DNA from 3 places in the Dehalobacter sp. genome. Region 1 is predicted to be linked to each of the others. Evidence: riboswitches for the same ligand, from Rfam matches in the RefSeq annotation. Region 1 holds a riboswitch; each other region holds the start of a gene.
What was found. A riboswitch is a leader RNA that binds a small molecule or an ion and turns the genes downstream of it on or off. The one in region 1 is predicted to bind cyclic di-GMP.
Positions count from the first base shown of each region.

Region 2: another riboswitch for cyclic di-GMP. It lies ahead of OKX56_RS11900 (DUF5667 domain-containing protein); the one in region 1 lies ahead of OKX56_RS14035 (HD-GYP domain-containing protein).
Region 3: another riboswitch for cyclic di-GMP. It lies ahead of OKX56_RS13660 (diguanylate cyclase); the one in region 1 lies ahead of OKX56_RS14035 (HD-GYP domain-containing protein).

Region 1 covers NZ_JAPDHR010000060.1:3,345-7,757, reverse strand. Annotated here, with positions in the region: gene OKX56_RS14055 (SGNH/GDSL hydrolase family protein) at 1-29, opposite strand, end outside; gene OKX56_RS14050 (DNA-deoxyinosine glycosylase) at 87-605, opposite strand; gene OKX56_RS14045 (pentapeptide repeat-containing protein) at 607-1,476, opposite strand; gene OKX56_RS14040 (DUF3795 domain-containing protein) at 1,541-2,119, opposite strand; cyclic di-GMP riboswitch class I at 2,444-2,529, shown strand; gene OKX56_RS14035 (HD-GYP domain-containing protein) at 2,625-3,686, shown strand; gene OKX56_RS14030 (CoA-binding protein) at 3,748-4,188, opposite strand; gene OKX56_RS14025 (lipid II flippase Amj family protein) at 4,360-4,413, opposite strand, start outside.
Region 2 covers NZ_JAPDHR010000045.1:175-4,371, forward strand. Annotated here, with positions in the region: gene tnpA (IS66 family insertion sequence element accessory protein TnpA) at 119-265, shown strand; gene OKX56_RS11895 (TolC family protein) at 342-1,439, shown strand; cyclic di-GMP riboswitch class I at 1,650-1,734, shown strand; gene OKX56_RS11900 (DUF5667 domain-containing protein) at 1,748-3,091, shown strand; gene OKX56_RS11905 (transposase) at 3,377-4,171, shown strand.
Region 3 covers NZ_JAPDHR010000055.1:18,423-22,835, reverse strand. Annotated here, with positions in the region: gene OKX56_RS13660 (diguanylate cyclase) at 1-1,507, opposite strand, end outside; cyclic di-GMP riboswitch class I at 1,568-1,653, opposite strand; gene OKX56_RS13655 (LiaF transmembrane domain-containing protein) at 1,826-2,320, opposite strand; gene aguB (N-carbamoylputrescine amidase) at 2,399-3,280, opposite strand; gene OKX56_RS13645 (agmatine deiminase family protein) at 3,511-4,413, opposite strand, start outside.

The DNA of each region.
Region 1 (4,413 bases):
TCTTTCAGTTCAGACTGATTGTTATCCATCAATTCACACCTTTCACAACGACTTGCTTAAAACTTCATAGGTATTACTTCAAAATTTTATAAGTATTTCAAAATTGCTTTCCAATGTGTCAGCTTTTCCTCAAATTTCATCGTATTGGCCGGACTGGTTGAGGGCAATAGCAGATAGGCAATGGAAGCAGACTCCAGACGGATTTTCCTCTTATATATATTAAAGCCCTTTGCTCCGTTAAATGCAAGTAATTCCAGATGTGGGTACTGAATAAATAAATTTTGAAAATCATTGACCTGTTCATTGACTATATTGCTATCGAGACTGCCTTCTCTGGAGCAGTTACAAATGACATCCCAAAGGGCAATTTTTCTGTCCAAAAGAAATTGTTTCCTGCTATCATAATCATCCATGGCATCCGCGGCATTAGACCATCCACGGGCATCGTCAAAAAGCGCATACATAATCCGCCAAAAGTGATTGTAAGGATGTACATAATATTTCTGCTCCCTCAACGATTGCACTCCCGGCATCGAGCCGAGGATCAATACCCGGGACTCCTGATTGATGACCGGTTCAAATGAATAGATGATTTCCATTTCCATATCAGTCCAAACTCCATTGTCTTGGATAAAAGAGTAATGGCGGCAGCTTGGTACGCTTGTCTCCCTTCGCCGTATTTAGCTGGGGCTGGGTCAGAAAAATACTATGGCTTAAATCAGTACCACTAAGGTCGGCATCGCGCAAATCCGCCCCGATCAAATCAGCTCCGCCCAGATCGCTCCCGCTGAGATCTGCGGCAATCAGACAGGCTCCTCTAAGGTTAGCCCCTCTGAGGTCCGTTTCCCGGAGATCTGCAGCAATCAGACTATTCCTGCGCTTAAAGGTCTTCAAAATCCCGGCCTGAATATTCCGCTCCTGACAAACAGAAACACGGACCAGTTCACTTGTTTGAAGCAGCAGGGTATTTACTTCGGTACGATATAAGGGTACATCCATTTTCAGAAGCTCACCCGGGCTGAGCAGTGTCAGCCGTTCCGTCTCTTCCCGCAGGGTACGAAGCGCCTCATGAACTGAATGAGCGGGCTGTAATGTCTCTGCTTCTGTCAAATACCAGAGTATCTCCTGAAGCTGCCGAATGACAAGGAAAACTTCAAACATTTGCTCCTGGAATTCCGGTGATCGCCGCCAGTCTCTGCCGCCGTAACTGAGCTTGGATACCTTTGGCCCTGCGCCAAAACAGTCAAATGCCATGCAGCCTTTCAGGCCCAGTCCCTGAAGATCTTGATATATACTGCAGCGAAAATTTTCCTGCAGCTTCCGACAGGGTTGACCGGCCTCTTTATCGTTTGGAAAGCCTTCCGAAGCTGAAAAATACAGCGCGGTGCAGCACAATCCGAAGCAGTTCTCACAGTCAGCTCTCAGACTGCGTCTCTGCTCAGCAAAAATGTCTATTGGTTCACGAATTCCAGACAATGTTTGATCCTCCAAAACAAAGAACATTTGATTTATCCCCAGAAATAATGCTTGAATAGTTTGTCTAATCTTTTTTGGCCTTTCTAAGAACCAGTTGAATATTCAGACGATCGGCTTCCGCTTTCAGCAAGCGGACGGCTTCTTCAGCACTGCCGTTGCAGTTGATCCGATCCATATGATGGATCTTATCCATCATATTATTCAGGACGGAAAGCGGCAGCAGGTTGACCGCCAGACAATAAAATCCCTTTGATTTGCCATCGTTGTAATTCGCGATCAGTTCGCCTAAAATTTTGTGTTTTTCTGTCAGTTCTTCAAGATAATTTTGAAGATCCATTTTAGCTTTGGCCTGGTCCTGCAATACATTTTGATAGGATATAAAGGAATCGGCCTCGCTTGGAGCCTGATACCTCTCACATGGATAGACACTGCATTCAAAACAGTATTCAACATTTTGATGCTTTTTATTACAGGTAATTACGGCACAGGAAGGATGCTTCAAAAAAAAGTCCGGACCCCCGCAGCCGGGGCACTTTGAAGAACCGTCCGTATGAAAGCGCGGACAGAGACAGCAATTCAATCCGCATAATGAAAAGTCGGCGCATTTCCGCCTGTATTCTTTACTTACCATTGATTTGACCATCGCATACATCTCCTGATAGCAATGTTTGATAAAAATCAGAGTTCAACCCGTGCAGAACAGTTCTCCGCAACTCTGTACTTCACGATCTTGCTTATTAACGCATACGGAATAGGCTTATTTAACGGGAATTGTACCGATCCACACGCGTATAAACATCATTAATTAGTTATACGAATTTAAGCGGATTCCTCTGCTAAACCAAGAAACATTGATCATTTGGCGCCAAAATAAAGAATATTTTTTCGAATAACCCCTGTAGAACCTGAAAGGGATGTGCTACAATAGTTCTGTGACCGAAATATCAATCGAATAGGGATACAGGAGCAACGACAATGGCAAACTTGGTGAAAGCCAGGGACGCAAAGCTATGGGTCTTCCAGAATAATTCTGATGACTGCCAGGCTACCGAATCCGCTCAGGTTTGTTTTGAATGTCGCCATGCAATCTGCTGGTGATTTTTTTGTTGCTTCAGCTAGCACTGATTTATCGGAAAGGAAGATTACAATTGCGTCAGGTAAGTGTAAACCGGCTTCAAAAGGGAGACGTGTTGGGACGAACCATTTTCTCGCATAACGGCCGTTCATTGCTTGGGAAAGGAGTCACGCTGACCCAGCCATATATCGACCGGTTAAAAGAACTGGGCATTAGTATTGTCTATGTGGACGATGACGAAACGAAGGATATCGTTATTGAGGATGTTATTTCCGAGGAAAACAGGCGGGAGGCAATGAACTCCATTGAACATTCAGCGGAAGCGGTACGAATCGGTAAAGATCTCAATGGTTTTCAGGTAAAAAAGACAGTAAACAACATCATCGGGGACGTCCTGTTTCAAGAAAAGATATTTCTGAGCCTGACAGATATGCGGAGCTATGACAATCAAGTTTATGCGCATTCAGTCAGTGTTTGTGTCCTTGCGACCATTTTGGGCAAAGCTTTGGGACTGGATAAAGATACCCTGGAGGCGCTGGCGGTAGGGGCTTTGCTTCACGATATCGGGACTGTCAAGCTGCCAAATGAGCTTGTCGCCAAACGTGAGGCCTTTACTCCGAAGGAAAATGACCTATATAAGATGCATACTGTACATGGATTTGAAATACTTCGGAACAAACCGGAATTGAACTTATTGAGTGCGCATATTGCTTTGCAGCATCACGAATGGTTGAACGGAAACGGCTATCCCCGGAAGCTGTCCGGCCGGCATCTCCATGTCCTGGCTCAAATCGTAGGGCTGGCTGACTTCTATGATAATCTGGTCAATGATGGCCCGGGCCACTCCCGGATCGTCCCGCATGAAGCCTGTGAAATTGTAATGGGATGTGCAAACAAACTATTCTCCCAGCAGTTGGTTGTAACGTTCTTAAAGCATGTTGCGGCCTATCCGACCGGCTGTACCGTTAAGCTCAATACAGGTGAAGTTGGGATTGTGGTTGACCAGAATAAAAGTTTGCCGATGCGCCCAATTATCAGGATATTAATCGCTGACAAAGGGCTGGCCCATGTCCGGGCTAAGGAATATAACCTTGTCGAAGATCTTACAACCTTTATTGTTTCCATTGTAGAGTGAAGCTGATCCATTTCTTGAAAAAAAAACGCCGGCTCAAATGTTTTTTGAGCCGGCTAACCTATTATTTCGGAAGTTTTCCAAACACCTTCAATACGCACCGGTGGAATGAATGAGGAAACGATGGTTCTGCAAACATTAGGACGCATTGGTCATGGATGACGTTTATCTGATTTTCCGTACAATAGTCTATAGCCTCTTTAGATTCAGCCCCCTGTTGAATCCAGATATGCTTGACTCCAGCTTCTACCGCGTCCCTAACGACCTTATTGGTTTGGTCCGGAGGGACGACGATCACTGCGCCGTCGGCTTTCTGCGGTAAAGACTGAAGGTTCTCATAGCAGATCTCGCCGTCAATACTGTCCATATTGGGATTTACGGCAAAAACATTATACCCTCTCTTCTTTAACGTTCTATACAGCCTACGCGAGAACTTCTTTTCGGATCTGGATACCCCGACCACCGCTAAAGTACGCTGGTCTAGAAAATCATTGACTGAGCTCATTGTCGTCAAAAAAATGACCCCCTTTATTAAATTATTGTTTACTTTCTTGGTGATGTGGCTAATTCCTTCTTCCAATATTTATTTTCTGTGAAAACTATTTTCAGTTCCCTATCGCATTAATAAACAGGCTCTTATTTCCTTGCTAATATTCATGATGAACAGGCGTCATCACTACATGTAAAAGCTTGCAATAATCTGGGCTGCCGGCAAAAACAGCACTTGCCC
Region 2 (4,197 bases), on a different contig from region 1:
GCACTCTGTTGTTAAGCGCTTACGAATAATAAGTTTAAAGATAGTACAATCACAATGAATACGGTTGAAAAAGTTGAAAAGGTTTGCAAACTATTTCAACCAAAATTGGAGTGGTTGCATGAATATACAAAAAGTCACAGCAGAGTATCGGCTAACACAGTGGATGCAGGTGATCCAGGAACGACAAAGCAGCGGACAAAGCATAAAAGAATTCTGCCAGGAGAAAGGTATAAGCAAACATGCCTACTTTGACGCTTACTTTTAGATTGAGGATTATCGCATCATAGTGTATACTCTTTGTGGAGCTTATCAAATAATTTAGAGTAATCGGGGGTAGTCCAATGCATAAAAAAGCATATATTATCGTGTTGATACTGGTCTTGGTACTTATTGTGCCTTATACAGCTTTTGCAGATACTGATGATGACGATGATAAACTCGTTCCTATTAATACACTTGAGTTCAACGAGATAGAAGATCTCATGCTAGCAAGAAACCCAGTAATTAAAGGAAATATGAAAAGCTTCAGTGATTCTTATGACGGCAAGAACAAGGGGATTACAGTGGCTAACGACTATTTGTCCGAATGGAATGCCAAGAACATTGCCTTTGGTACCGGTGATGGTACTAACCCTAAAGATGAGGCAGCGATCGCATATTTACTAAATGCTCAGAAAAATTTACTTTTAATGCAAAAAGCCTCCTATGAAAGTGGGGATAGTATTAATACGATAGTCAATATTCAAAAAGGGAATAATTCGCTGATTTGGGGTGTCGAAAACCTTTATATATCATATAATACTCTCATTACTCAGTTAGAAGATTCAAAGGCAAAACAATCATTGGCCGAACGACAGGTCAAGATTATTAAGATTCAAAAAGACCTCGGTATGGCCACGGAATTAGACGTGGCTAAGGCGGAAAACACGTTGTCCGAGCTTGAAATGAATATTCAAAGGATTAATGTTTCCCAAAAAGCAACGATTCAGCAGTTAAATGTGAGTTTGGCACAGGATAATAATACAGAATTAACAGTCAAAAAGGTACCTGAAGTTACAGCAGCTCAAATGCTTGCTATTGATCCTGATGCCGATTATCTTATAGCCAAGACCAAAAGTTATGATATTCAGATAGACTCTAGCTCAGATGATTCTCAAAGAAAGTTTAAGAATAGTTTTTACCAGGCTTATCAAACTGTGCTGGATAAGCAAAGAATACTTGACATAGAGCAGAGAAAACTTTTAGCTGTAGAGAGCGAATATAAGACTGCACAATTAAGTTATAAGTTAGGGAAGATTTCACTGGTACAATTCGAATCAACGAAGTGCACTTTTATTAGCCAGCAGACAGCTATTGAGACTGCAAAAAACACGCTTGCTGTAGCGTATAGAGCATATGAATGGGCTAAACTTGGGCTTATCGTAAATTCTGCTTTGTGACCAATGGGCGCTGCAGTTCTCTAACAATATTACGAGAAAGACCGATTACTTAGGTGAACGGAAAGACCTTTTTTACCACTGGCAGATTGGGCTTGCTCGACCAAAACATACGGTGATAAGGACCAAAGTCCCTTTTCTACCTCCCATTGGTCTGAAAAGACCCAAAACAATTGAACTTCAAAAGTATCTGTACTATAATGGCTTCAGCCAAAACGATAATGGCAAATCTGTCGAAAGACGGAGACGCAAAGCCACGGGTCTAACACCGAAAGGTTATGACAGCCGGGTTACCGAAAGGGGTAGATAGAATGATCCATAAGAAGATTCTGGTTTCAATTCTTTGTGTCCTGCTAATCATTGCGGTCGCTCCAACTTGTGTATTTGCTGAAACAACCACGGATGGAACCACAGTTATCGAGGATGTTTCAACGAGTGCTCCTGATACGGCCATAGAGCCCGCTACAGATTCAATAACGACTGACCCAACGACAGACACAACAACTGATTCAACGACGACTGATACAACAACAGATACACTAACAACCGATTCCACAACAATGGATTTGACCGGCCGGGCCTCAGCTGAAGATGAAGCCGGCGTAACACCGGACAGCTGGCTCTATTCAATCGAACAGATGATTGAAAGTGTCCAGGTTGCTGTAACTTTCTCTAATGAAGGAAAAGCGGAACTGCTCGTTGAGTTTGCCAATGAAAGGCTGGCCGAGGCGGAAATCATGTCCGAACAAAACCAGTTGGATTTGATGAAAAAGGCTCTGATAGCGTACTCGGATACAATAAAGAAGGCGAACTTCCAGGTGCAGCAGATGATCGAAGATACCCAAGCAGCTGAAGGTAGGAACACGACGGCTACAGATGCTACTGGGGATGATGGGACCGTCACTACTTTCACAGATGAAACAGCTGTAAATGATACTGCCGAAAAGGACACGGTCGCAGCTGACACAGAAGAGAATACGGTGATCAGCAATCTGCTTGCCAGCATTGAGCTTGTTCAAAGCGATGCAGATAAAGTCGTCTTAAAAATCAGCGGCAATCTGACAGAAGATCAGGCTGAGATCATGCAGAATATCATTAAAGCCGAAGTTCAAAACACCATTGCGATCAAAGCTTATGTGGCTGCCAAAAAAGCCTATGGGGATGCAGTGCAGCAATTTGCAGCGGCCAAAGCAGAGTTGGGTGAAGCCCGTGCTTCAGGTGACGAGGCTGCCGTTGCCGCTGCCCTGGAAAAAGTCGAACAGGCTGAACAGTACAAAAACGACATGCAGGAGCTCAGGAAAGATGTTCAGAAGATCAAAGTAGAGACGAACAAAGAAACGAAGGAAGTCTTGAAAGAGCAAACCCAAAACATAAAAGAATATAAGAAGGCCAATAAGGGCCAAGCCGTGAGCGACCAGGAAGATAGCCTGGAAGCAGGGGACGAACAGGATGCAACGGCTGTAGATAATCAGGATGTAACGGTTACTGGCGATCAGACTGCCATAGCCGATGACCAGCCTGCTTCGGATGAAACAACAGTGGATGGCACAAGTGATGAAAGTGGTGGAACAGTCAATGCTCAAAGTATTCAGAACACAGTCACGAATACCTCTTCAAATAACGGACATAACGGTAAAGGGCAAGGAAAAAGATAGGACTTTATATTTTCGATAACTGAGAATCATTCAAATAGCATAAAATGCAATGCCTCCCAAAAAGAAAACAGACAGCCACCAGGCAAATGATATGCTCCCTTCGTAGTCAATGTCATTAAGTTAAGGCCTAAAAAACACAACCATCCAGATTAAGATGGTTGTGTTTTTCTTATACATACAGGTGGGCATATAAAATTTATCAATTGTAAAAAAACACTTGACAAATAAATAAAAATCGAAGGCTTCGCCTTGAAAATGAGGACATTTTTAAGGAGGCCTTCTAAAATGAAAAAGAAAGCATATCCAGAGCAGGTACGAACTGCGCTGCACCAAGCAATACGCTCAATCACAGCAGATTTACCGGCTTGCGTGAAACGACCAGGGCAAGATTTTTCACGCGAACGGAAATTATCACTGCATACTATGCTGCTTATGCTTGTAGGCATGGGAGGCAATAGCCTTTCAAAAGAATTATATGATTGGCTGGGTTATTCGTCAGAGACTGCAACCGCTTCAGCATTTGTCCAACAGAGAGACAAAATTCGTCCAGAAGCACTGAAACTACTGTTTCACGAATTTACAAGATTAGCAGTATCGGAGAATTCATTACAAGACTACAGGCTGCTCGCTGTTGACGGTTCGGATTTGAGACTTCCGTCAAATTCAAATGATGGATTCTCCTCCATCAGGAACAGCGAAGATAGCAAAAATTACAATCTTGTGCATTTGGACGCTATGTATGACCTGATGGGCAAGGTTTATGTCGATGCATCCGTGCAACCCAAGAAAGGCATGAATGAGCATAAAGCCTTAGTATCCATGGTAGACCAGTCTGAAATCAGCGGAAATGTAATTGCAATCATGGATCGGGGATATGAGTCATTCAACAATATCGCTCATTTTCAGGAGAAATCATGGCACTATATCATCCGGGCGAAAGAATCCTATGGGATTATATCAAGGCTTTCTCTACCAAATTGCCCGGAATACGATGAAGAAATCACGTTAACCCTCACCCGGTGCCAAACCAAAGAAACGTTACCGCGTAAGCGTCAAAGACACCATCACATAGAATTGTAGCCTTGAAGATAGTACAATCACAATAA
Region 3 (4,413 bases), on a different contig from region 1:
CAATAGAAACTATCCTCGAGAACAGCGGGATTTCATCTTCTTTCAGCCCCTGCGGGTAACCTTTTCCATTCCACCATTCATGATGACCGAGAACGGCTTCTGAGACATGCGCTAATTCCCTGGACGACTGCGTGATCCGATAGCCGATTTCGGAATGTTTTTTCATAATGCTCCATTCTTCCGGGGTCAAGTCACCTTGTTTTTTTAAGATTTCCCCCGGAACACCGATCTTGCCGATATCATGCAGCATTGCAACTTGGACCAATTCGACGATCTCTCTTGGGGACAGGCCGATCTGACTGCCGAATTTACTGACCAGACTTTTCAGCCTCATGACATGGGCTTCCGTCTGATAATCTTTTTCCCAGAGCAGTTTTTCCAGGAACTCGATGATGGCAAGGCGGGATTTCTTGCTTTCATTTAATTTGTTGCTATACATTTTTTCCTCAGCCTGGCTGATCATTTTTGCCAGGGGTTGTTCCCTGTTCTCATAAACCGTCAGGCCAAACGAGATATCTATTGGTACCGTTTGCGGGCGGGAGATTTTTAAATTATTTTTAATATTGTTTAAAAACACGCCGGCCTGATCAAGCGGCACACCAGGCATGATAATGATAAATTCGTCCCCGCCCCATCGGATAATCACATTCTCAGTGCCGATCGTCTCTTGCATGATTCTGATCCCGTCAGCAAGCAATTCATCCCCTTTTTCATGACCAAAGGTGTCGTTGATCAGTTTCAGACCATTAAAATCCCCCATGGCCAATGTTGCAGGCATGAGGGTTTTATCAAGGAAATCTTCCAGCACATTTTCAAAATAGGTACGGCTGTAGGCCCCCGTTAATTTATCATAAATGACAAGTTTTCTGATATTTGCTTCTTTGCTTTCGAGCTCCTCCCGGATGCTTTGAAAATACAGGGCCTGCATATTAAGATAAGCAAGCAGACCAACAACACCGGCAACTAAATAACCTACAGACGGTGAAATAACGTTAATTAATTTGCACAACGGATAAAGTAAAATCGACAAGGCCCAAAAAATATAGGTATAGCCAAGTATTATTCGGATCGGGCCTTGTGGTGTTTTTGCTTTTAAGCATGTCATAGCAGCTTTGGATAATAATGCAATGATCCAGACAACAGATAGAAGTAAAAGAGCGGTTGCCGAGATTCCCTGAACAGCAATACATATAAAAGCAACGATCAGAAAGCCCGTGCCGATATCCCAAAACACCGGGTAGCTTCTGCTAAAAAACAACAGCGTACCCTTGAATATCAGCCAGTACCCTGCGATCGAAGAGGCATAGTTGATAATCTGAAGCACCACGGACGGGCTGTCGGTTTCCAGCAATGCAGTTCTGGAAAGATAGGTTATCATGAGCATCAAGACAGAAAGACTCCATGCTAAGAAATAATGTTTCTTCTCGGAAAAATATAAAAATCCGTAAGATATCAACAAGACCAGGGTAATTGAAATACTGGCTGCAACGATGGAATCCGCTGTCATATTAAATCCCCTCCTCAGAAAAAAAAATCGCGGCCAAAGCAGCCGCGGTTTTCATCTTCTGTGTGCAACCCGACTGTCAATATGCTTCAGCACTTAGACTCGTAGCTTTGCGTCCCTGCTTTTCAACAGGTTTGCCAATGGATCATATGATTTTAACTCAATTATAGTAAAATACACGAAATCTGTCAATAAATGTATGAATAATCAATAAATGTATGAATATTCAGAGTCTGACTATTCATACATTTATTGATTAATATTATGCAATAGATATTATCATCCAGATCAGATTCTTCTTACATGGTTTCCAAATTTAGTTCATGTTTTTTTCCTTTGGATGATCAGGATCAGACCTGCCAGAATCAGCAGGATCGGGACCACCAGGCCTAGATCTATATAGCGCTGAATTGACGTTACAAACATCCCAGTAAAGGATATGCACGCTAGAGCGGTTAGAATAAAAACAGGCACCAGCAGACCGCGCGGGCGTCCGGAAAATAAATAGAGTTGAAATAGACCGACTGCAACAGCCAGCGGATAGACCGGCCAGGTATATCCGGAAAATTGCCAGTGTGTAAAAGTCTCAAAGATGAACAACAGACCAATAACGGTAAGGATACCACCGGGAACTAGCAATCCGGGGCTTTCTTTCTTACTGAAATAGTTGAATTCAAAAGCAAGCCCGAGAATAAGGATCAATACCGGCCAAAGAAATTCCATACTGAAGATTTGCCAGTTGCCAAGATTATCTATAAGCAGCAAGCCTCCTGTAAGGATTAGAATGATTCCCCAAAATAAGCCGCTTTTGTTCATATAGAGCCTCCTCTCACCTTATAAAGGTTAATAAGATACTCGAGATTTAAGAACTACAAATTCGTGTTAGATAATGGATTATTTTGATAAATAAAGTTCCCCGTCGTAGGAAGAAATCCTTCCATATAGATCAGGCCGGCGGTCTCTAAAGATCCCCCACTCCAGCCGCTGAACCTCGAGCTGGTCCAGATCAAATTCCGCGATTAGAACCGCTTCTTCGTTTCGTCCAGCCTCCGCTATCTTATTACCCTGCGGTCCGGCAATGAAAGAAGAACCATAGAAGGTGATTTTGGAATCATCCTCTTCCTCGACACCAATCCGGTTGGATGCGACCACAGGGATCAGGTTCGCGGCAGCATGGCCGAGCATGCAGGCCTGCCAATGGTCTTTGGAATCGATCGCCTGATCCATCGGTTCTGAACCGATGGCTGTCGGATATAACAGGATCTCCGCCCCCATCAGGGTCATGCAGCGGGCAGCTTCCGGGTACCATTGATCCCAACAGACGCCGACTCCAATCTTGGCGTAGCGCGTTTGCCAGACTTTAAAGCCTGTATCACCGGGGTTAAAATAGAATTTTTCCTCATAGCCCGGCCCGTCGGGGATATGACTCTTTCTGTATTTGCCGAGGATCTCACCATCGGCATCAATCACGGCAATCGTATTATAGCGCGCGTAGTTTTTCTTCTCATAAAAACTGATCGGCAGGACGATCTCCAGCTCTCTGGCAATTTTCCGGAAATGTCTGACTGCTTGATTATCTTCTAGCTCTGCTGCATAAAGGTAAAAATCCGATTTTTCTTTCTGACAAAAATACGGGGTTTCGAACAACTCCTGCAATAGGATGATCTGCGCGCCCCGGGCTGCTGCCTCCCTGACCAGTGTCTCCGCCCCCGCAATATTTTCTTCAACGTTACTGGTGCAGCGCATCTGGGTTGCTGCCACTTTGACGTTTCTCATCGTTAATATTCCTTCCCAATGCCTGATTTCGGTGTGTTCTGAACCTGATCTTACAGGTGTTTCTACTATTTTGTTAATTTGTATGCATTTTCTATTTTACATGATGCAGAAAAAAACCACAACGCAGAAGAGCGCAACATATAACAGATGTATCTGCTACGTTCTCCTCTTTGTTTATATTTTTATTTCAGATTTTGGTATATATTGTCGGGCAATTCATACACTGACCTTCAATGGTTTACAGCAGGCATCTGCTGGGTTGTACAGTGAACATTGCCGCCTTCCCCAATAATTGCCATTCCATTAATGGTGCGGATCCGTCTTTCTGGAAAGATCCCGCTCAGGGTCCGAATAGCCAGGGCATCTGTTTCGGCAGCCTGGCCGCCAAATACAGGTAAAATAATTCCGCCGTTGACAAAGTAAAAGTTCAGATAACTCAGCGTCAGGCGTTTACCGTCGGCAAATACGGCGGGAGGCTGCTGTATTGGGATGATTTCAAAGGTTCTTCCTCTGGCATCCGTTTCTCGGCTTAACACCGCAAGGTTTTCCCGGGTAATCGCATAATTCGGATCGCAAGGGTCATCACAGACCTGAATCAGGATTTTGCCAGGCGAAGCAAAACAGGCGATATTGTCGACATGTCCGTCTGTTTCATCTCCACATAAGCCTTTTCCCAGCCAGATGACTTTGTGGATACTCAAATATTTCTTCAATAGTTCCGTAATCTGCTCCCGGGAAAGATCAGGGTTGCGGTTCGGATTGAGCAGGCATTCGGCCGTTGTCAAGAGTGTACCTTCTCCATCCACGTGCAACGAGCCGCCTTCCATAATCAGCGGCGCATCAAACGGTTTCAGGCCGAGGTGCTTCAATATTTGCGGTGCGACCTGGTTGTCCAGATCCCAGTCCGGATATTTGCCGCCCCAGGCATTGAAGTGCCAGTTGATGCCGGCTATATCTCCCTGATCATTGACGATAAACGTCGGCCCGTTATCCCGAAGCCAGGCATCATTATGCGCCAACGGCAGGAGCTCGATCTGCCTGTTCCGAAAGCGGCCTTCGAGCAGCAATCGTTCTTTGGGGTTTACCAATACGGTGACGGGTTCAAATTCCCCGATAGCTCGAATAATGTCGGT